Regions from separate parts of the Pseudomonas sp. AC229 genome, predicted to be linked through region 4. Evidence: predicted binding sites of a transcription regulator. Region 4 holds the regulator's gene; each other region holds the start of a gene.

Region 1 (5,001 bases), on a different contig from region 4:
CATCGGCTCTTGATCATTGCGATTATTGCTGTGGCCTCCGTCTTCCTCGCCTGGCAAGCAACTCGTTTGGTTGTAAATGCGAATTTCGACCGAATGATTCCCAGCTCCCATCCCTACATTAAGAACTTCCTGGACAACCGCGGCGAGCTCCCAGGGCTAGGTAATAGTCTGCGCATCGTTGTTGAGACAACCAAGGGGGATATTTTTGATGCGGATTATCTGCAGACCCTGCGCGATATAAACGATACCGTGTTCTTAACTCCAGGTTTTGATCGGCCTTGGATGAAGTCGTTGTGGACGCCAAGCCTGCGATGGAGCCAGGTGACGGAAGATGGTATGCGGGGTGGCCCCGTTATGCCTGACCATTTCGATGGGTCCGCCGCCAAACTGGACGAGCTTCGTGAAAATCTGTCCCGCTCCGGAGCATTGGGTCGCATTGTCGCCAATGACTATAAATCAACCATGATTGTTGTCCCGTTGCTGGATCGATATGCCGATAGTGGTTTGCCCATTGATTACAAGGCACTGTCGCAGACGCTCGAAGAAAATATTCGAAGTAAAGAGAGCGACACCATTCGGATCCATATCGTGGGATTCGCCAAATTGGTTGGCGATTTGATTCACGGTTTGGACAAGATTTTAATGTTTTTTGCTGGTTCAACATTGGTCGCGACGGTGTTCGTTTACGGCTATACGCGCTGCCTGCGTAGTACCTTGATGTTAGTGGCTGTTTCCATTCTTGGTGTGGTCTGGTTGTTAGGGCTTATGCACCTTGCGGGCTATGAGCTAGACCCTTACACCATCCTGGTGCCGTTTCTGATCTTCGCCATAGGGCTGTCTCACGGCGCGCAGAAAATGAACGGCATCATGCAGGACATTGGTCGAGGCACCGACAAGTACATCGCGGCGCGCTACACGTTCCGGCGTCTGTTTATGGCGGGGCTAACAGCATTGCTCGCGAATGTGGTCGGCTTTGCGGTGTTGGTAATCGTCGATATTCCGGTAATTCGGGATCTGGCACTGACTACCAGTATTGGTGTGTCGGTGTTGATCTTTACCAAGCTGATCCTCATTCCTGTGTTGTTCTCTTACACCGGCGTCAGTCATTCGGCCGCGCAGAGATCGCTCCAGGAAAGCGGCGATAATGAGCAGATGAGTCCGGTTTGGTTGTTCTTCACCAAATTCACCACCGCCCGCTGGGCGCGAGTAGCTGTGGTCGCTGCGATTTGTCTGAGCATTGCAGCATTGGTGGTGCGAAAAGACCTTCAGGTCGGCGATTTAAGTGCCGGTGCACCGGAGTTGCGCCAGGACTCTAGATACAACCAAGATGTTGCCTATGTGACAGCCAATTACGGTCTGTCCAACGATCAGTTCGCCATTATCGTGAAGACGCCACCGAACGTCTGTGACCACTACGAAAATCTGGTGGAAGCTGATCGATTGGGATGGGCGCTTAGCCATGTGCAGGGAGTTCAGGCCACTGAGTCGTTCGCCACCTTGACTAAGCGAGGCGTGGCCGGGACGTTCGAGGGTTATTTCAAGTGGAACTCGATTATTCGCGATCCACGCTCGCTCGGGTACGCAGCCTCTCAGGTGTTGGTTAACAACCCCGATGTATTGAACCCTAAATGCTCCGTTTTCCCCGTAATGGCGTACCTCTCGGACCATAAAGCCAGCACGCTCACAAAGGTACTGGAGCAGGCGGAAGCGTTTGCGAAAGAACACGACAGTGACGATGTTAAGTTCCTGCCAGCCGCTGGTAGCGCCGGCATCGAGGCAGTAACCAACATTGTTGTCAAAGAGTCCTTCTACAAAATGCATGCGCTGTTATACCTCGGCGTGATTTTGCTGTGCTTCATCACTTTCCGAAGCTGGCGTGCTGTTCTTGTGGCACTGATTCCGCTGTTGATTACCTCAGTGCTTTGCGAAGCACTAATGGTCTTGCTGGGCATTGGCGTCAAGGTCGCTACCTTGCCGGTTATTGCACTGGGTGTTGGGATTGGTGTGGACTACGCCTTGTATCTGCTCTCTGTGCAGCTAGGCCAACAACGACGTGGCCGTAGTTTGCAGCAGGCTTATAGAGAGTCGCTGCAGTTCACTGGCCGTGTGGTTGCACTCGTCGGTATGACCATGGCCGCGGGCGTTATTACCTGGGCCTGGTCGCCAATCAAGTTCCAAGCTGACATGGGCATCCTTCTCGCGTTTATGTTTATTTGGAACATGCTTGGCGCGCTCATCTTGATCCCCGCGCTCTCTTACTACCTTCTGCAAAGTCGTGATCAGCGACGAGACGTCCAGATAACTGTTTCTGATGAGCTTCCTCCTCTCGAGCCTCGGGCTGCTAATCAGCGTCAGGTTAAGGTGGAAAGGACGGCATAGGTAGACCTGCCTGTGCAATAGCGGGTCGAAGGCACGGCCCGCGGTTTAACCCCATTCTGCTGTTTTCAATTATCGGACGATCACCATGCGACGCATCGCATGGTGATCGCCTGTTCCTTGCACCACGCATTTTGGGCTGCTGCCAGACAATAAGAAACCGGGTACGCCGGTGGAGGGAGTGACCATGAAGTTCATGCTAAGCCCGGCTGTAACGCTGATGAATCGGGTGAGTTTTCGGATGAAGTTTGGGCTAATTGGCCTGCTGTTCTTCATCCCTTTAGCGGTTGCCAACTACTATTTGATTCAGGGCTCATACGAGCAAATCGTCATCACGCGAACCGAACTTAGCGGCATCGAACTATTGCGCAGCAGTCTTGCCGTCAGTCAGCAGTTACAAGAACTCACCGACCTTTCTGAGTTGTTGGTTGTACATGGAACTACCGGGCGAGCCGGTGATGCTATCGGCAAAGCTGACGTCATCGAGGCCTCGACTTTAAACAAACTGAAGAGCATGAATTGGGAGGGGCTTCGAACTAAAGCGGGCGTTTTCGAGGCTAAGCGCGATGCCATGGTCTCCGGGCTTGAAGCTGGGCGCCAACAAGAGCTTTGGTCTACCAAGCTGGACGTGCGGCGCAAGCAGTTAGCGAAATCACTGAACTTCACTAAAGCCGTTCTATCCGAGGCGGGCTTTTCTCAGGACCCGAGCAGGTCGGTGCGCCAGCTCGCCGAATTTGTTTCAGCCACTACCCCTCGCGTGACAGCACTGATTGGTAGCAATCGGTCACTCGGTTCTATCGCCATGTTGGATGGTCATCTTGGCCCCTCGATATCAATGCGCTTGGAGCAAAATCTGTTATCCCTTGATGGTTTGCAGGAAGAATATCAACAGGCGGTGACCGACCTGCTCGATAGCTCCTCCTCTGCTCAAATTGCGCTAGCGGCTCCGGCGGCAGAGAGTTTAGCAACGCTGAAAGGTCAGTCGGATAGCGTGCAAAACAATCTGCTGGTCAGTGAGAGTTTTGATACGCCGTGGCAGGACTACTACTCGTTGGTCAGTAGAGATATGCAGAGTACGTATGATCTGAACACGTTGATCGTTGACCGGATAAGCGACTCCCTTAGCCAGCGATCAAAAAGCCAATTGAGTTACATGACGGGGTTGGCCGTTGTAGAGGCGCTGTTGCTCCTGTCGATTCTTTATCTGTTCAGCGGCGTCTACATTTCCATCCGCCAATCACTGCAAGGTTTGGGTGATTTGCTTGATCAAGTGGCTAACGGAAACATGACGGCCAAGTACAACCCCAAAAGCCAGGATGAACTGGGTGAGCTTGGGGTTACTTTGAGTCAAAGTGTTGAAAAAATCAGGCACCTCATTCAGCGAGTCAGCACCACAGCCGCAGAGGTTGGCGCTCGCACCGCCCAAGTTGAGATCATCTCGGCAGATAGCTTTCAGGCTGTCTCCGATCAACGCAGCCAGCTTGAGCAGTTGGCAACGGCAATGAACCAGATGTCTGCCACCTCCCAGTCTGTTGCAGGGAATGCCGCGGAGGCGGTCGATAGTGCGCAGCGTGTCGATAGAGAAACCAAAAATGGGCAAGGTTTGGTTGATGACCAGGTTTCTGGAATCGAAGAACTGGCAGGCGAAATGGAAAAGTCGGCTTCGGTTATCGACCAGTTAGCACGAGACAGTCAGCAGATAGGCCAGGTCATTGATGTGATTAAGGCCATTGCTGAACAAACCAATCTTCTCGCCCTCAATGCTGCGATTGAAGCTGCGCGGGCTGGCGAGCAGGGTAGGGGGTTTGCTGTGGTGGCTGATGAGGTTCGTACCCTGGCTAAGCGTACACAGCAGTCTACGGCCGAAATTGAACAGATGATTGGCACCCTGCAGGGTGGTGTGGCCGCTGCAGTAAAGACCATAAATGTAGGGCATGGCATGGCTAAGCAGTGTCGTGGGCAATCTGAACAGGTGAAGGTAGCGCTGACCAATATCCTTGATGCGTCCCGTACGATTCTGGATCAGAACCAGCAGATCGCTACGGCCGCCGAACAACAGAACGTGGTTGCACTTGATATTGATCGCAATATCTTGGAAATCACCAATGCGGGCGAGCGTACTGCCGCAGGCGCAGGAAATACTGAGCAGTCATGCCGGCAACTTTCGGTCTTGGTAGCACAGCTTAAAGACGTGATTGGCGTATTCAGAGTGTCCTGATTGGCCAGGAATGGCGCAGGTGTATTGCCGTCTTAACAGTTAAGACGCAGGGCACGTACAACCTATCAGTTGCGCAGTTGTCCTGGCGCCCCTGAGGTCGTGTCCAGAAGCAACTAACTCAGCTCGTTGAGTTTGTGCTGCATGCGTTCCGCCGGTACCGCGATTACCAGTTAGCTTCCCGACCTGGCAGAGCTTTTGGGCTCGGACCACGGGCTGACGTCTGCAAATCAGCGAAAAACAACAATAGGGGACGACCACATGACTTCACCAGGCGGGCCTGCTCAGGTCCAAGTAATGATGAGCGAATGGCGGGAAAACTGGCGTGTCGGTGCAGCAGCATTAATCGGCACTGCTGTTTCGTTTTCAGTCTGGCCGTCGCTGTCCAGTTTATTTGTTTCGCCCTTGCA
Region 2 (5,001 bases), on a different contig from region 4:
TCGCAGAGGGCGCCGAAGCCACCCAGGCCGCCCATCACTTCCGGACGCGCCGTGCGCTTGGCCACGCTTTTGATGCGCTCGACCAGGGCTTCACCTGCATCGATATCGACGCCGGCGTCCTTGTAGCTAATGGAGGGTTGCTTGCTCATAGATCCAGGCCTTTAGAAAGGGATGTTCGGGGAGCGACCGAGACAGGCGTAGGCACTAGGCCAGCGCGCAGAAGAGGCACGGTCTGCGAAGGCGCGCGATTTTATCAGGCTTGCCCGTAGGCGGCCATCCGCGCAGCCGGATGGCCGGAAAATTAATAAAGTTGCCCCGGCCTGCCCTATAAACGAAAGCGGTCGACCGACAGCGACAACTGGCCGGCCAAGCCCGAGAGCTCGTCCGTGGTGTCAGCGGTTTTGCCAATCACCGTGCTGTTGCTGACCGACATGCTGGCGATGGTTTCCACCTGATGGGCAATTTCGTTGCTGGCCAGGCTTTGTTCGCTGATGGTGCGGCTGATGTCGTTGACCAGTTGCGTGGTGCTCAACGTGGCGGCCAGGATTTCGCGAATCGCCCGTTCCACGTCGGCGGTCACGGCCATGCCTTTATCCACCTGGGCAACGCCGGCTTCCATGCTGTTGGCGGCCTCGCGGGTGCTGGTTTGAATGCGCTGCACCATGGCGGCGATTTCCTGCGTCGAGGCGCTGGTGCGGCCCGCCAGGCTGCGCACTTCGTCGGCCACCACGGCGAAACCACGGCCCTGTTCGCCGGCCCGCGCCGCTTCAATGGCGGCGTTAAGGGCGAGCAGGTTGGTTTGGTCGGCGATGCCCTTGATCACCTGGATGATGCTGAAAATCTGCTCGGACTCTTGGTCCAGCGTGCGAATAACCTGGGCCGATTGCTGCACCGAGCGGGCAATGCCGTCCATGTCTTGCACCACTTGATGAATCACTTTGCCGCCGTCGTTCGCCAGGCGCTCGGCCTGGTTGGCCATGTCCAGCGCCTGACCGGCATGGCGGGTAATTTCCTCGATGCTGGCGGTCATTTCGCTGGCAGCGGCGGCCATAGTGTTGGACGCCTCGCTTTGTTGCGTGCTGCTGTTGGCGACTTGGTGGCAGCCGGCGCTGAGTTGCTGGGTGAGGCTGTTGACGTTGTTGGCATTGCTGCGCACCACGCCGATCATGTCGCGCAGGTCGCGTTGCATGGTGGCCAGGCTGCGGATTAGCGCGCTGGCTTCGTCCTGGGTAGCCGGCTCTTCGATGCGCCGGCTGAGGTCGCCCTGGGCGATGCTGGTGGCAATTTCACTGGCAGCGAGCAGCGGTCGCATAATGCCGCGAATGATCCATGCGCCTTGCAATACCAACAGCACCAAGCTCGCTATCAACACGATGGTCAGCGTGAGGTTGGCAGTGCTGATGGCGCTTTCGGTGTCTTTTGCGGTTTGCTCGGTGTTGCTTTCGATCAGCTCGCTGAGGGCGGCCATTTCGCCTTCCAACTTGCTGAACGCCGCGTTGAACGTGGGCAACTGCCCTTGTGCCGCGTCGGGGTTGGTGAGCGCCTGGGCGACGATGGCTTCGGCGGCAGCGATGTAGGAATCAAGGCTGGGTTTGACCGTGTTCAGTCCAGCCTTGATTGCCTCGTTCACCGGCAATTTCAGGTTGTCGGCCAGCACCTCGCGAAAATGCCCGGCGTGTTCTTCCAGGCTGCTGCGCGCTTCGGCAGCGGTGGTGGGGCTTTTGCCCAGCCCCACCAACATGGCTGCCAACACATCGGCGCGCAGGGCGTCGTGCATCATGTCCGCTTCCATATGGTTGCGCAGGGCATTGAGGCTGATCTGATTGGCTCGTACGGCATCGGCCACGTGGTAGTTACCCACGAAGCCAACCAGGCTGAGAATCAGCGCAGCCAGCAGGCCGGTACCCGTTAATAGCAGCAAACGCAATTTTATCGACACCGCAAGTACCCCTTCCTTTGTTGGCCAAACGGCGCCCGAGCTGCTCGCCTAGTGTGCTTATGTGCTGCGTATCGGCCGGCCGCTGCGCTTGTTGAGCGGGGCGTTTGATTAGCTAGTTAAGCCGCAAATGTCAGGGCGTGCCGGTTGTGCGGGTTATATGCGCTCGACAGCCCCCAAGTCGCCTGTTTAAGGTAGGGCTCTTTGCATTAAGGTAAGGCGCGTTTTCGCAGCGCCGCACCGCCGTCATGCGACTGGCCACTAGCGCTGGCGCCCCTTTCCGAGCCGAGAGCCCATCATGCGTTTGTCCGCCTCACTGTTCAGCCCGTTACTCGCCCTGAGCTTGTCGTTGTGCAGCCTCGCGTCCCACGCAGCGAGCGTTGAAGACCTCTATCAAGTGCGCCAACCGGTGACCAGCCAGCAACCGCAAGAACGCGCCGCCGCCCTCAGCAGTGCCCTCGATACGCTGGTGCTGCGCCTGACCGGCGACAACAAAGCCCTAACCAATCCGGCCATTGCCGAACTGCGCAAAGACCCGCAGCAACTGGTGAGCCAATACGCTTACGAGAACGGTCCGCCTGAAGTGCTGGTGGTCGACTTCGACGCCATCAGCACCGACCGCAGCCTGCGTCAGGCCGGTATTCCACTGTGGAGCGCGAACCGCCCTGCGGTGTTGGCCTGGTGGCTGAACACCACGGCCGAAGGCGCCAGCCTGGTTGGCGACAGTCAACCGGCAGCCGCTGCGCTGCAACGCGCTGCGCAAAACCGAGGCTTGCCGCTGCGTTTGCCGATTGCCGACCTCAACGAGCAACTGGCCGGCACCGCTGAAAACCTGGCGGCGACCAATGCCGATGCGCTGAAAGAACCGTCTGCCCGGTATGGCGCCGACGCCTTGTTAGCCGTCACCGCTCAGGAAGATGCTGGCAAATGGCAGGCGCAATGGCGGTTGTGGTTGGGCGAGAGCCGCGAGCAGGGCAAAGCCGAAGGTGCCGACGCCGATGCGCTGGCCGACGCGGTAATGCTCGCCGTTAGCCAACGGCTGGCCACCCATTTCGTGGCGGCGCAAGGCGCTGCGCAAGCGTTGACTCTGGATATCCAGGGCGCCGACCTGAACCGCTACGCCGAACTGCAACGCCTGCTGGAACCGTTCGATGCCCGCCTGCAAAGCGCCGTGGGTGATCGCCTGACCTATCAAGTAAAAGCCAGCCCCGAACAACTGCGTGCGCAGCTGGCCTTGGCTCGCCTGCGCGAGCTGCCGCCAGAACCGGTTGCCGCTGCGCCGGTAGACGCCAGCACCGCGCCAGCTGGCCAAGCACCGGTTCCAGCGCCAGTGGCGCCTGCACCGGCAACCAACGTGCTGCATTACGGCTGGTGAATTCTTCTCCCCTGAGGTTGTTGAGCATGACTGACTCACGTCATTGGCTATGGATTGCCGCGCTGCTTGTGCTCGGTGTTTTGCTGTATGCCATCCACCCGATTCTCTCGCCGTTTCTGATCGGCATTTTGCTGGCGTACATGGGCGACCCGCTGGCCGACCGGCTGGAACGCTGGAAACTGTCGCGCACCTGGGCGGTGATCGTGGTGTTCAGCGTGTTTACCCTGATTCTGGTGATCGCCCTGCTGGTGCTGGTGCCCATGCTCGGCAGGCAATTGGTTCGCTTGTACGAGCTGGCGCCACAGATGATCGACTGGGCCCAGCACAGCGCCTTGCCGTGGGTGCAAGCAAAGCTGGGGCTGGCCGATGGCTTCTGGAAGTTCGATCAGGTTAAAACGGCCGTTACCGAGCACTTGGGCAAAACCACCGACATCGTTGGCGCCGTGCTGGCTTCGGCCACCGCCTCGAGCCTGGCCTTGCTCGGCTGGCTGGGCAACGTGGTGCTGATTCCGGTGGTGAGTTTTTATCTGCTGCGCGACTGGGACGTGATGGTCGCCAAACTGCGCGGCCTGCTCCCTCGCAGCCGCGAAGGCTTCATCGTGCAATTGATGGGCGAATGCCACGAAGTGCTTGGCGCGTTTCTACGGGGGCAACTGCTGGTCATGCTCGGCCTCGGCGTGATTTACGCCAGTGGCCTGATGCTGGTCGGGCTGGAGCTGGGCTTGCTGATCGGCGTAATTGCCGGGCTCGCCAGCATCGTGCCGTATATGGGCTTCGTTATTGGTTTCGGTGCGGCCATTACGGCTGGCTTGTTCCAGTTTGGCCCGGAGTTCTACCCACTGCTCGGCATCGCCGCAGTCTTCACCGTGGGCCAACTGCTGGAAGGCATGCTGCTTACGCCGTTGCTGGTCGGCGACCGCATTGGCTTGCACCCGGTGGCGGTGATTTTCGCCATTCTCGCCGGTGGCCAGCTATTCGGCTTCACCGGCATTCTGCTGGCGCTGCCGGTGGCGGCGGTGATCATGGTGTTACTGCGCCATGTCCACGACTTCTATAAACAGTCGGATATGTATGACGACGGGCAGCCAGTGGAAGCGGTTGAAGTTGTCGAGGGAGTGCCCGCACAGCCCGATTAGCTGTTCTTCACTGTTCAGCTAAAAACACAGGTGGTTGGGTTCGCAAAGGACCCACCACCTGTTTGTGTTTCAGGGTTTAGTGTTTTGCGCTGCATGATGGTCGCGAACCGCGGCCCTACTGACCGCTCGGCCCACGCCTTGGGACAAGACATACCCGCCTATTCCACCCAGCAAGGTGCCTAAGGTGTTTTCGGTCAGCAGCTTCGACATGCCGAGCACGCAGATCACGATCAATATCACCATCACGGTGGCGAATTGAATGACCTGGCCCGAGGCAATCAGCTCCACTTGTATTTCTGACGGGAATATCCGCACCGCCAGAAACATCAAAATGCCAAAGGCGCAGAACACGCCGATGATAAAACCTAGCTGATCGGCAACTTTGGTTGCAGGTGCGCTTTGTTCTTCAATTGATTTGAGCAACTGATCTCGATATTTCCCCCAGACCTCGCTCAACGCTTTCGCCCTCGGGATGCGTTCATTGATTGCCGAAATTTCTTGCGCCAGCTTCCTGCTGGCAATGTCTATCGTCGACTTGAGCTGAGTGCTAATGC
Region 3 (5,001 bases), on a different contig from region 4:
AAGGGTAGCGCCTTGCAGCGCCGACACGGTTTGCAGATCTCCGCCCAGCACGCCACCGGGGAACAAACGCACGGTCATTTTGCCGCCGCTTTTCTCTTTCACCAGGTCAGCAAACTTCTGCGCGCCCTGGCCCTGCGGGTGTTCTTTTACGTTCTGAAAAGCGAACCGCAAGGTGTGTTCGCCAATTTCCGCTTGGGCCGTCAGGCCGTTGAGCAGCAGGCCTGCGGCGCAGGCGGAGGTCAGTAAAGGTTTCAGCCATTTGTTCATTTCAGGGCGCTCCATTTTGTTGTTGTTTGCGAGACATCGGTTTACAGCAGCCGGTTACCCGGCGAAGAACTTCAGGGGTACCAGAACCAGTTGCGGGAACATCACCAGCAGCGCCAGCACCAACAGCTGTGCCAGCAAGAAGGGCCATATGCCCCGGGTGATTTCATCCAGCCGTAACTTGGCCACGCCGCACACCACGTTGAGCACCGTGCCCACTGGCGGGGTGATCAGGCCGATGGAGGTGTTCACCAGGAACAGCACGCCGAAATACACCGGGTCGATGCCGGCCTGCTTCACCACCGGCATCAGCACCGGCGTGAGAATGAGGATGGAGGGGGTCATGTCCATGACCATGCCGACCAGAATGATCAACAGCATGATCATCAGCAGCAGGGTGGTCGGTGAGTCGAGGAATGGTTGCAGCACATCGGTGAGCTGGCCGGGCAGATCGGCGATGGTGACCAGCCACGACGACACCATGGCAGCGGCCACCAACAGCATCACTACCGAGGTGGTTTTCGCCGCCGACAGCACCACTTCATAGAGCTGGCTGAACTTCAGTTCGCGGTAGATAAACAGCGACACGAACAAGGCGTAAACCGCCGCCACCACAGCCGCTTCGGTGGGCGTGAAAATGCCGAACTTCAAACCAAAAATGATGATCAGCGGCAGGCCCAGCGCCCAACTGCCATCGAGCAAGGTTTTGACAATTTCCGCACGGCTGGCCTTGGGCGGCGTGGCGACGTTTTCGCTGCGCGAGACGAACCACCAGGCCACCGCCAGCGACGCCCCGAGCATGATGCCCGGCACGATACCGGCCAGGAACAGCTTGGAAATCGACACGCCGGAGGCCACGCCAAACACGATAAAACCGATGCTCGGCGGAATGATCGGCGCCAGGATGCCACCCGACGCGATCAGTCCCGCCGCGCGTTCGCGGTTGTGGCCGGCCTGGACCATCATCGGAATCAGCAATGCAGCCAGAGCGGCCGCATCTGCCACCGCCGAACCCGACAACGAGGCCAGCAAGCACGAGGCAATAATCGCCACGTAACCCAGGCCGCCGCGCTTGTGGCCGACCATGGCCATGGCAATGTTGACGATGCGCCGCGACAAGCCGCCGGCATTCATGACCTCGCCGGCCAGCATGAAGAACGGCACGGCCAGCAGGGGAAAACTGTCAGCGCCGTTAAGCAGGTTCTGGGCAATGATCTGCGCGTCGAACAGGTCGAGTTGCCACATCAGCACCACACTCACCAGCAGCAGCGCAAAGGCAATCGGAATACCCAGGGCCATGGTGCCCAGCAGGGTGCCGAGGAAGAGAATCAGCGTCATCAGCGGTTCCCCTCAGTGCTTGGCAGGTGCACCGATTCGACGCCGGCCTTGCCTTGCGGCAACCGACCGCGCAGGGCCAGCACCAGCTCGCCGGCAATCACCGGAATGGCAGTCAGGCCGAACAGCACACCGATGCCGTAGAACCAGGCCATCGACAGGCCCGAGGCGGGGGCGACCACATCGAGGTTGATGCGCGCCTGCTGCCAACTGCCGCTGAGCACCAGCCAGGCGATAAACAGCATCAGCAGATGGCCGACGGCCAGGCACAGATTGCGCCCGAATGGCGGCAGCTTTTTGATCAGCAGGTCGAGGCCCAAGTGGCTGCGTTCGCGCAAGGCGATCAGCGAGCCGAGGAATACCATCAGCACAAACAACCAGCGCGACAGTTCTTCCGACACGGTGATGCCCGAGTTGAAGGCGTACCGCATGACCACGTTGCCGAACACCATGAGCACCATGCCCAGCATGCACAGCACGACGATCAGCTTGAGAAAGCGGAAATACAGATCGATCATTTTTGTCATTGTTGTGATCTCGTAAGCGCCAACGCTGGGCGCCATGTTAAGGGTGTCGTTTGGTCGTGATCGTTAAGCGCCCATCGCCGAAAAATGCGCCTGCATACGGGCGGCGTCTGCCGCCGCGCCACTGAACAATTCAAACGCTTTTACCGCTTGAAACACCGCCATGGTGCCGCCGTCGAGCGTGCGGCAACCCAAGGCGCGGGCTTCGCGCAGCAGTTCCGTTTCCAAGGGGAAATACACAATTTCCGCCACCCACATCGGTGCACGCAGCAGGGCTTTGGGCACCGGCATACCGGGCAGTTTGGCCATGCCCATCGGCGTGGTGTTCACCAGGCCGTCGGCGCTCGCCATGGCGGCTGCCAGGTCGGCGCCGGCGCTCGCGCGGTTGCCTGGGAAATGCGCGTTGAGGTTCGCCGCCAGGTCGCTGGCGCGGCCGGCGTCTACGTCGAAAATAGTTAACCGCTCAACGCCTTCAATCAACAAGGCATGGGCCACCGCTGCGCCGGCACCGCCTGCGCCCATCTGCACCACCTGCGCGCGGGTGACATCACTCAGCCCACGGCGGAAGCCTTCGGCGAAGCCCAGGCAGTCGGTGTTATGGCCAATGCGTTTGCCGTTCTCGAACACCACCGTGTTCACCGCGCCGATACCGCGCGCTTCCGGCGATAACTCATCGAGCAGCGGGATCACCGCCTGCTTGCAGGGGAAGGTGATGTTTAGGCCGGTGAAGCCGGTGTGCTGGGCAGCGTCGAGCAGGGTGGGCAGGTCGTCGAGGCCCATCTTCAGGGCGTCGATGTCGATCAGGCGATACAGGTAGCGAATGCCCTGGGCGTCGCCTTCATGCTCGTGCAAGGCCGGCGTGCGCGAGGCCTGAATGCCGGCGCCAATCAGGCCGGCCAGAATGCTGCGGGTGCGGGACATGGTCAGGCCTTGAGCAGATGAGCAACGTGTTCGACGGCCATGCGATAGCCATTGCTGCCGAACCCGGCGAGCACGGCCACGGCGATGCCGGACACGTACGAGTGGTGACGGAATTCTTCGCGCTTGTGCACGTTGGAGAGGTGTACTTCGATCACCGGCAATTCGCTGGCCACCAGGGCGTCGCGAATGGCGACCGAGGTATGCGTCCAGGCGCCCGGGTTAATCACGATGGCGGCGCAGCGGCCACGGCTCTGGTGAATCCAGTCGATCAACTGGCCTTCGTGATTGGTTTGTTCGAACTCGACGGTAAGGTCCAGCGCGCTGCCGGTGCGGCGGCACAGGTCGGCGATATCGGCGAGGGTTTCGTGGCCGTAGGTGGCCGGTTCGCGGGTGCCGAGCATATTGAGATTGGGGCCGTTAAGCACCAGCACGGTACGGGGCATACAAGCGTTCTCCATTTCTTATTGTTGTTCTGGCAGGCGAGCGGCCAAAAGCGTGTAGGAGAAAATGTACTAACCGGTTAATTCGGTCAATGGGCGCTGTGTGCGCCGTTCGATAATCGACCACTTTTGCATCGGCACCGCAGTCGGCAGCAGTGCCAGTATCAGGGCGCCAAATGTTCCTTAAGGTTGCGTCGGATAAGTCGATATATTGCGCAGGAGCCAGCCGACTAGAGCTGGCCGCCTCTGCCTCGTTTTTCTGGAGACTCCCATGTTTGGATGGCTTACTCAGGCGCTGAGCAATATCAGTGTCGGCGCAAAACTGGCTCTTGGTTTTGCATCGGTGCTGCTACTCACGCTGTTAATCACGCTGGCCGGTTGGCTGGGGTTGAGCTCGGTGCTCGAGCGCGGCGACAAGCTGGCGGCCATTTCCAAACTGGGCGCCATTGCCCGCGACGTGCGTATTGCTCGCCTGACCTACGCGCAAAACAGCGACGCCGCGCATAACGCCGCCGTGGTCGACAATCTCGACAAATTCGACGCCGGCGTTCAGAGCGCCAACCAGATCATGAAGTCGCCGAACGACCTGGTGTTGCTCAAGCAGGCGGGCGATGCCAGCAGCCAGTATCGCCAAGCCTTCAGCCAGATGACCCAGGCCGTCGCCACCCGCGAAGCCCTGCGCGGCCAATTTGGCAAGTTCGCCGACGCGGCGGTCGCGGAAGTGGGCAACGTTTCGACGGCGGTTCGTGCCGAGACCGTCAGCGAAGAAAACGCCGAGCAGCATCAACAAGTGCTCGACGCCCTGATCGCGCAGAACAGTTTGATTCAAACCGCACGTTTCGAGCTGCGCGGCTTTACGTACAGCGGCCGGGTTGAGCTGCAACAGCCGGCGCTAGCCGCCATCGATCAGGCACTTGGCAACCTGAAAACCCTTTCGGACAAAGTTTCCAGCGAGCAGGCCGCCGGCTTGCAGAAAGCGGCCGATGCGTTGAACGGCTATCGCGCTACGGTCGGCCAGTTCGCTGCGGCGCTGGCCAATATCGCGGCGGCGCAAACCATTCTGGATGTCCAAATCAAACAGATTTTCGACGCCTGCGCGCAGCTCACCGTCAGTCAGAACACCAAGCGCGACAAAGAAGAAGCCGAGGCGAAAACCGTGCTGCTGGTGGCCTCGTTGATTGCGGTAGTGCTGGGCCTGATCGCTGCGTTGTTTATCACCCGGCAAATTGTCGGCCCGTTGCAAACCGTGCTGCGCCGTGTGGAACGCATCGCCTCGGGCGACCTTAGCCACGACATCGAAACCCGTCGCGGTGACGAGCTGGGCCAGCTGCAAACCAGCATGCAGAACATGACGTTGGGCTTGCGTGAACTGATTGGCGGCATCCGCGATGGCGTCACGCAAATCGCCAGCGCGGCGGAGCAGCTATCTGCCGTGACTGAACAGACCAGCGCCGGCGTGAACAACCAGAAAATCGAGACCGACCAGGTCGCCACCGCCATGCACGAAATGACCGCCA
Region 4 (5,001 bases):
GCGCAGGCTGATTCGCTGTAGAGCAAAGCAGTAACGAAATTTAGTCGTTCAGGTGGGCCCGGTGCCGGGCCTGAACGTAATCAGCCAAGTGGCCTCAGTCGAGCTAGACAAGGTGTGTAGATAACATGGGTATGCATCCCGTACAGGTGATCGCGGTGACTGGCGGCAAGGGTGGCGTCGGCAAGACCAATGTATCGGTCAATCTTTCCCTGGCCCTGGCTGACCTCGGTCGGCGTGTGATGCTAATGGACGCCGACCTCGGCTTGGCCAACGTCGACGTGCTGTTGGGCCTGTCGGCCAAGCGCACCCTGGCCGACGTCATCAGTGGCGAATGCGAACTGCGCGACGTGCTGCTGCAAGGGCCGGGCGGCATCCGCATCGTGCCGGCAGCCTCCGGCACGCAAAGCATGGTGCAGCTCACGCCCATGCAACACGCTGGCCTGATTCAGGCGTTCAGCGACATCAGTGACAACCTCGATGTATTGGTGATCGACACCGCCGCCGGTATCGGCGATGCGGTGGTGAGCTTTGTGCGCGCGGCCCAGGAAGTGGTTGTGGTGGTGTGCGATGAGCCCACCTCGATCACCGACGCCTACGCCCTGATCAAACTGCTGAACCGCGACCACGGCATGAGCCGTTTCCGCGTGCTGGCCAATATGGCGCACAGCCCACAGGAAGGTCGCAACCTCTTTGCTAAGCTGACCAAAGTGACTGATCGTTTCCTCGACGTCGCCTTGCAATACGTCGGCGCTGTGCCTTACGACGAGTCGGTACGCAAGGCGGTACAGAAGCAACGCGCAGTTTATGAGGCCTTCCCTCGCTCCAAGTGCGCGCTGGCATTCAAGGCCATCGCGCAGAAGGTCGACACCTGGCCGTTACCAGCCAATCCGCGCGGGCACCTGGAGTTCTTCGTGGAGCGTCTGGTCCAGCAACCGCTTGCTGATACGGCCGTATGACATCAGGCAATGGGCTCCGTATGTATAGCAAGGCACAGGCGCAGGACTCCCAGCACCAGTTGATCGAGCGTTACGCGCCTCTGGTCAAACGCATCGCGTACCACTTGCTGGCACGTCTGCCGGCAAGTGTGCAGGTGGAAGATCTGATCCAGGCCGGCATGATCGGTCTGCTTGAAGCGTCAAAGAAATACGACTCCAGCAAAGGCGCCAGTTTTGAAACTTTCGCCGGCATTCGCATACGTGGATCTATGCTGGATGAAGTGCGCAAGGGCGATTGGGCACCGCGTTCGGTGCACCGCAACAGTCGCATGGTCAGTGACGCAATCCGAAAAATTGAAGCCCGAACGGGTAGAGACGCTAAAGATCAAGAAGTTGCGGCCGAACTCCAATTGAGTCTCGAGGATTACTACGGCATTCTTGGCGACACTTTGGGCAGCCGCTTGTTCAGTTTCGACGACCTTCTTCAGGACGGCGAGCACACAGGTCTGCGTGAAGACGCTGGCATTACCCACTTCGAGCCTTCGCGCGATCTGGAAGATGAACGCTTCCAATCGGCATTGGCGGCGGCCATCTCTGGACTGCCTGAACGTGAACAGTTGGTGTTGTCGCTGTATTACGACGAAGAACTGAATCTCAAGGAAATTGGCGAAGTGCTGGGGGTCAGCGAATCGCGGGTCAGCCAGTTGCATAGCCAGTGTGCCGCTCGTTTGCGTGCACGCTTGAGCGAGTGGCGCGCTAGCTGAGCGGCACTGCCAGTTTCTCGATTCAACGCGCATCCAGGTGCTGGGTGCGTTTAGGACTGTACGGAGGTCGACTTGGACAAAAACATGAAAATCCTCATCGTTGACGACTTCTCAACGATGCGACGGATCATCAAGAACCTCTTGCGTGACTTGGGATTCACCAACACCGCTGAGGCTGATGACGGAACCACCGCTTTACCCATGCTGCAAAGCGGCAGCTTCGACTTTCTCGTCACTGACTGGAACATGCCGGGAATGACCGGTATCGACCTGTTGCGTGCGGTTCGCGCCGATGACCGTCTCAAGCACCTGCCGGTGCTGATGGTGACTGCCGAAGCCAAGCGCGATCAGATTATCGAAGCGGCGCAGGCCGGGGTGAATGGCTACGTAGTGAAGCCGTTCACAGCTCAAGTGCTGAAAGAGAAGATCGAAAAAATCTTCGAGCGTGTTAACGGCTGATCCCGGCCGTGGGGGCAATATGGCGCACGACGATCTACCCATGGGCGACCTTGAGTCGTCCCTAAAATCCAATGCCCGCGAGCTCGTTGAGAGCCTTGAAAAAGGTAATTTTGGCGAAGCGGTGCAGCTCATCCATGAGCTCAACAAAGTGCGCGACCGTGGTCTTTACCACGAAGTGGGAAAACTGACGCGTGAGCTGCACAACGCCATCGTCAACTTCCAACTTGACCCACGCGTGCCACACGCCAAGGAAGTGTCGCAAATCACCGACGCCACCGAACGCCTGAACTATGTCGTGACGATGACCGAGAAAGCGGCCAATCGCACCATGGATCTGGTGGAGCAGAGTGCGCCGCTGGTTAACGACCTCAACGATGAAGCCACTGCGCTGGGCGCCGACTGGGGTCGCTTTATGCGCCGCGAGTTGGGTGCCGAAGCCTTCCGCGAATTGGCCAAGCGCATCGAACTGTTTCTCGCCCGAAGCGAACGTGACAGCAGCAAATTGTCGGGGCATCTCAACGACATTCTGCTCGCCCAGGATTACCAGGACCTCACCGGTCAGGTGATCAAGCGCGTGACGCAACTGGTTACCGAAGTGGAAAGCAACCTGCTGAAACTGGTGCTTATGGCCAGCCAAGTGGACCGTTTCGCAGGTATCGAGCACGACCATGCCGTGCTGCGCGCCGAGCAAGAACAACAAAAAGAGCCTTCTCATGGTGAAGGTCCGCAGATTCATGCCGATAAGCGTGAAGACGTCGCTTCCAATCAGGACGACGTGGACGATCTGCTATCAAGCTTGGGATTCTAGGGAGCACACAGATGAGCTTCGGCGCCGATGAAGAAATCCTCCAGGACTTCCTGGTAGAGGCCGGCGAAATTCTTGAGCAGTTATCGGAACAATTGGTCGAGCTGGAAAGCCGTCCGGATGATTCCAATCTGCTCAATGCGATTTTCCGCGGATTCCACACCGTCAAAGGTGGCGCCGGCTTCCTCCAGCTCAATGAGCTGGTGGAGTGCTGCCACATTGCCGAAAACGTGTTCGACATCCTGCGCAAGGGTGAGCGGCGCGTTGACTCGGAATTGATGGACGTCGTTCTCGAAGCTCTTGATGCCGTCAACGGCATGTTTTCTGAAGTGCGCGAACGCACCACGCCGACACCGGCCACGCCGGAACTTTTGGCGGCGCTGGCGCGTTTGGCCGAGCCGCAAAGCGCCGCAGAATTGGCCGGTGCGACCGCCGAGCCAGACGCTGAACCCGAACCTGAAGTGGCAGAAGCGCCTGCTGCGGCAGAGGCCTCCGGCGATATCACCGACAGCGAATTCGAGCAGTTGCTCGATGCCCTGCACGACGAGCCCAAAGCGCCGGTCGCAGCCGCCAGCGGTGATGAAATTACCGACGACGAATTCGAATCGCTGCTCGACCAGTTGCACGGCAAGGGCCAGTTCGCTGCTGCCCCGGCCGCGCCCGCTGCCCCGGTTAGCGCACCGCCTGCCAGTGCAGCCCCGGCTGCTGCCGGTGGTGGCGATGAAATTACCGATGACGAATTTGAAGCGCTGCTGGACCAGTTGCATGGCAAAGGCAAATTTGTAGAACCCGCCGCTGAACCGCAAGCACCCGCCGCGCCAGTAGCAGCGGCAACGCCGGCGGCGAGTGGCGCGGGTGACAACATTACCGACGACGAATTCGAAGCCTTGCTGGATCAACTGCACGGCCAAGGCAAATTCGTAGAACCCGCTGCCCAGGCGCCAGTGCCGGCCGCCGCCGCGCCGGCGAAAGCCGCTGCACCTGCGCCCAAGCCTGCCGCGAAAGCCGAGCCGCCCAAACCTGCCGCCCCGGCTAAACCTGCCGCTGCGCCGGCCCCTGCGCCCGCTGCTGCTGCCGCCGCTGATAAAGCCGGCCCGGCTGCCGAAGCGGAAACCACCGTGCGCGTCGACACCGCGCGGTTGGACGAAATCATGAACATGGTCGGCGAGTTGGTGCTGGTGCGTAACCGTCTGGTGCGCCTGGGGCTTAACAGCGGCGACGAGAACATGTCCAAGGCCGTATCCAACCTCGACGTGGTCACGGCGGATCTGCAAACCGCGGTGATGAAAACCCGCATGCAGCCCATCAAGAAAGTGTTCGGGCGCTTCCCACGTCTGGTTCGCGATCTGGCCCGTAGCCTTAAGAAAGAAATCAACCTAGAGCTGGTCGGTGAAGAAACCGACCTCGACAAAAACCTGGTTGAGGCACTGGCCGACCCGTTGGTTCACTTGGTGCGCAACTCGGTCGACCACGGCATCGAGTCGCCGGAAAAACGCGAAGCCGCCGGCAAAAGCCGCGGCGGCAAAATCGTGCTGTCGGCGCAGCAAGAGGGCGACCACATCCTGCTGTCGATTTCTGACGACGGCAACGGCATGGACCCTGACGTATTGCGCGCCAAAGCGGTTGAGAAAGGCGTGCTCGACAAAGATGCCGCCGACCGCCTCAGTGAAGCCGAATGCTACAACCTGATTTTCGCCCCGGGCTTCTCGACCAAAACCGAGATTTCCGACGTGTCCGGCCGTGGCGTGGGCATGGACGTGGTGAAAACCAAGATTTCCCAGCTCAACGGCATCATCAACATTTACTCGGCCAAAGGCCAAGGCACCAAGATCGTCATCAAGGTGCCGCTGACCTTGGCGATCATGCCGACCTTGATGGTCATGCTCGGCAACCAGGCGTTTGCGTTCCCGCTGGTTAACGTGAACGAAATCTTCCACCTCGACCTGTCGCGCACCAACGTCGTCGACGGTCAGGAAGTGGTGATCGTGCGCGATAAAGCCTTGCCGCTGTTCTACCTCAAGCGCTGGCTCATCAGCAG

What was found. The regulator FliA, encoded in region 4, starts transcription of late flagellar genes. The targets are predictions, from matches to a motif close to CTAAAGTTTNNNNNNNNNNNGCCGNTAA.
Region 1: a site for FliA is predicted at 3,798-3,825, ahead of AC0IW7_RS09160 (methyl-accepting chemotaxis protein). Genes of this name have one in related genera too.
Region 2: a site for FliA is predicted at 2,008-2,035, ahead of AC0IW7_RS16890 (methyl-accepting chemotaxis protein). Genes of this name have one in related genera too.
Region 3: a site for FliA is predicted at 3,667-3,694, ahead of AC0IW7_RS13835 (methyl-accepting chemotaxis protein). Genes of this name have one in related genera too.

The regions. Positions count from the first base shown of each region.
Region 1 covers NZ_CEEDHK010000005.1:213,984-218,984, forward strand. The annotation lists gene AC0IW7_RS09150 (efflux RND transporter permease subunit) at 1-2,379, shown strand, start outside; partial or broken gene AC0IW7_RS09155 (methyl-accepting chemotaxis protein) at 3,530-3,733, shown strand; gene AC0IW7_RS09160 (methyl-accepting chemotaxis protein) at 3,878-4,594, shown strand; gene AC0IW7_RS09165 (MFS transporter) at 4,889-5,001, shown strand, end outside.
Region 2 covers NZ_CEEDHK010000012.1:2,480-7,480, forward strand. The annotation lists gene purM (phosphoribosylformylglycinamidine cyclo-ligase) at 1-149, opposite strand, end outside; gene AC0IW7_RS16890 (methyl-accepting chemotaxis protein) at 326-1,939, opposite strand; gene AC0IW7_RS16895 (DUF2066 domain-containing protein) at 2,235-3,311, shown strand; gene AC0IW7_RS16900 (AI-2E family transporter) at 3,338-4,447, shown strand; gene AC0IW7_RS16905 (hypothetical protein) at 4,517-5,001, opposite strand, start outside.
Region 3 covers NZ_CEEDHK010000009.1:25,402-30,402, forward strand. The annotation lists gene AC0IW7_RS13810 (TRAP transporter substrate-binding protein) at 1-267, opposite strand, end outside; gene AC0IW7_RS13815 (TRAP transporter large permease subunit) at 322-1,602, opposite strand; gene AC0IW7_RS13820 (TRAP transporter small permease) at 1,602-2,126, opposite strand; gene AC0IW7_RS13825 (shikimate dehydrogenase) at 2,190-3,044, opposite strand; gene aroQ (type II 3-dehydroquinate dehydratase) at 3,047-3,487, opposite strand; gene AC0IW7_RS13835 (methyl-accepting chemotaxis protein) at 3,756-5,001, shown strand, end outside.
Region 4 covers NZ_CEEDHK010000003.1:211,585-216,585, forward strand. The annotation lists gene flhF (flagellar biosynthesis protein FlhF) at 1-11, shown strand, start outside; gene fleN (flagellar synthesis regulator FleN) at 126-956, shown strand; gene fliA (RNA polymerase sigma factor FliA) at 953-1,699, shown strand; gene AC0IW7_RS05860 (chemotaxis response regulator CheY) at 1,784-2,158, shown strand; gene AC0IW7_RS05865 (protein phosphatase CheZ) at 2,178-2,966, shown strand; gene AC0IW7_RS05870 (chemotaxis protein CheA) at 2,978-5,001, shown strand, end outside.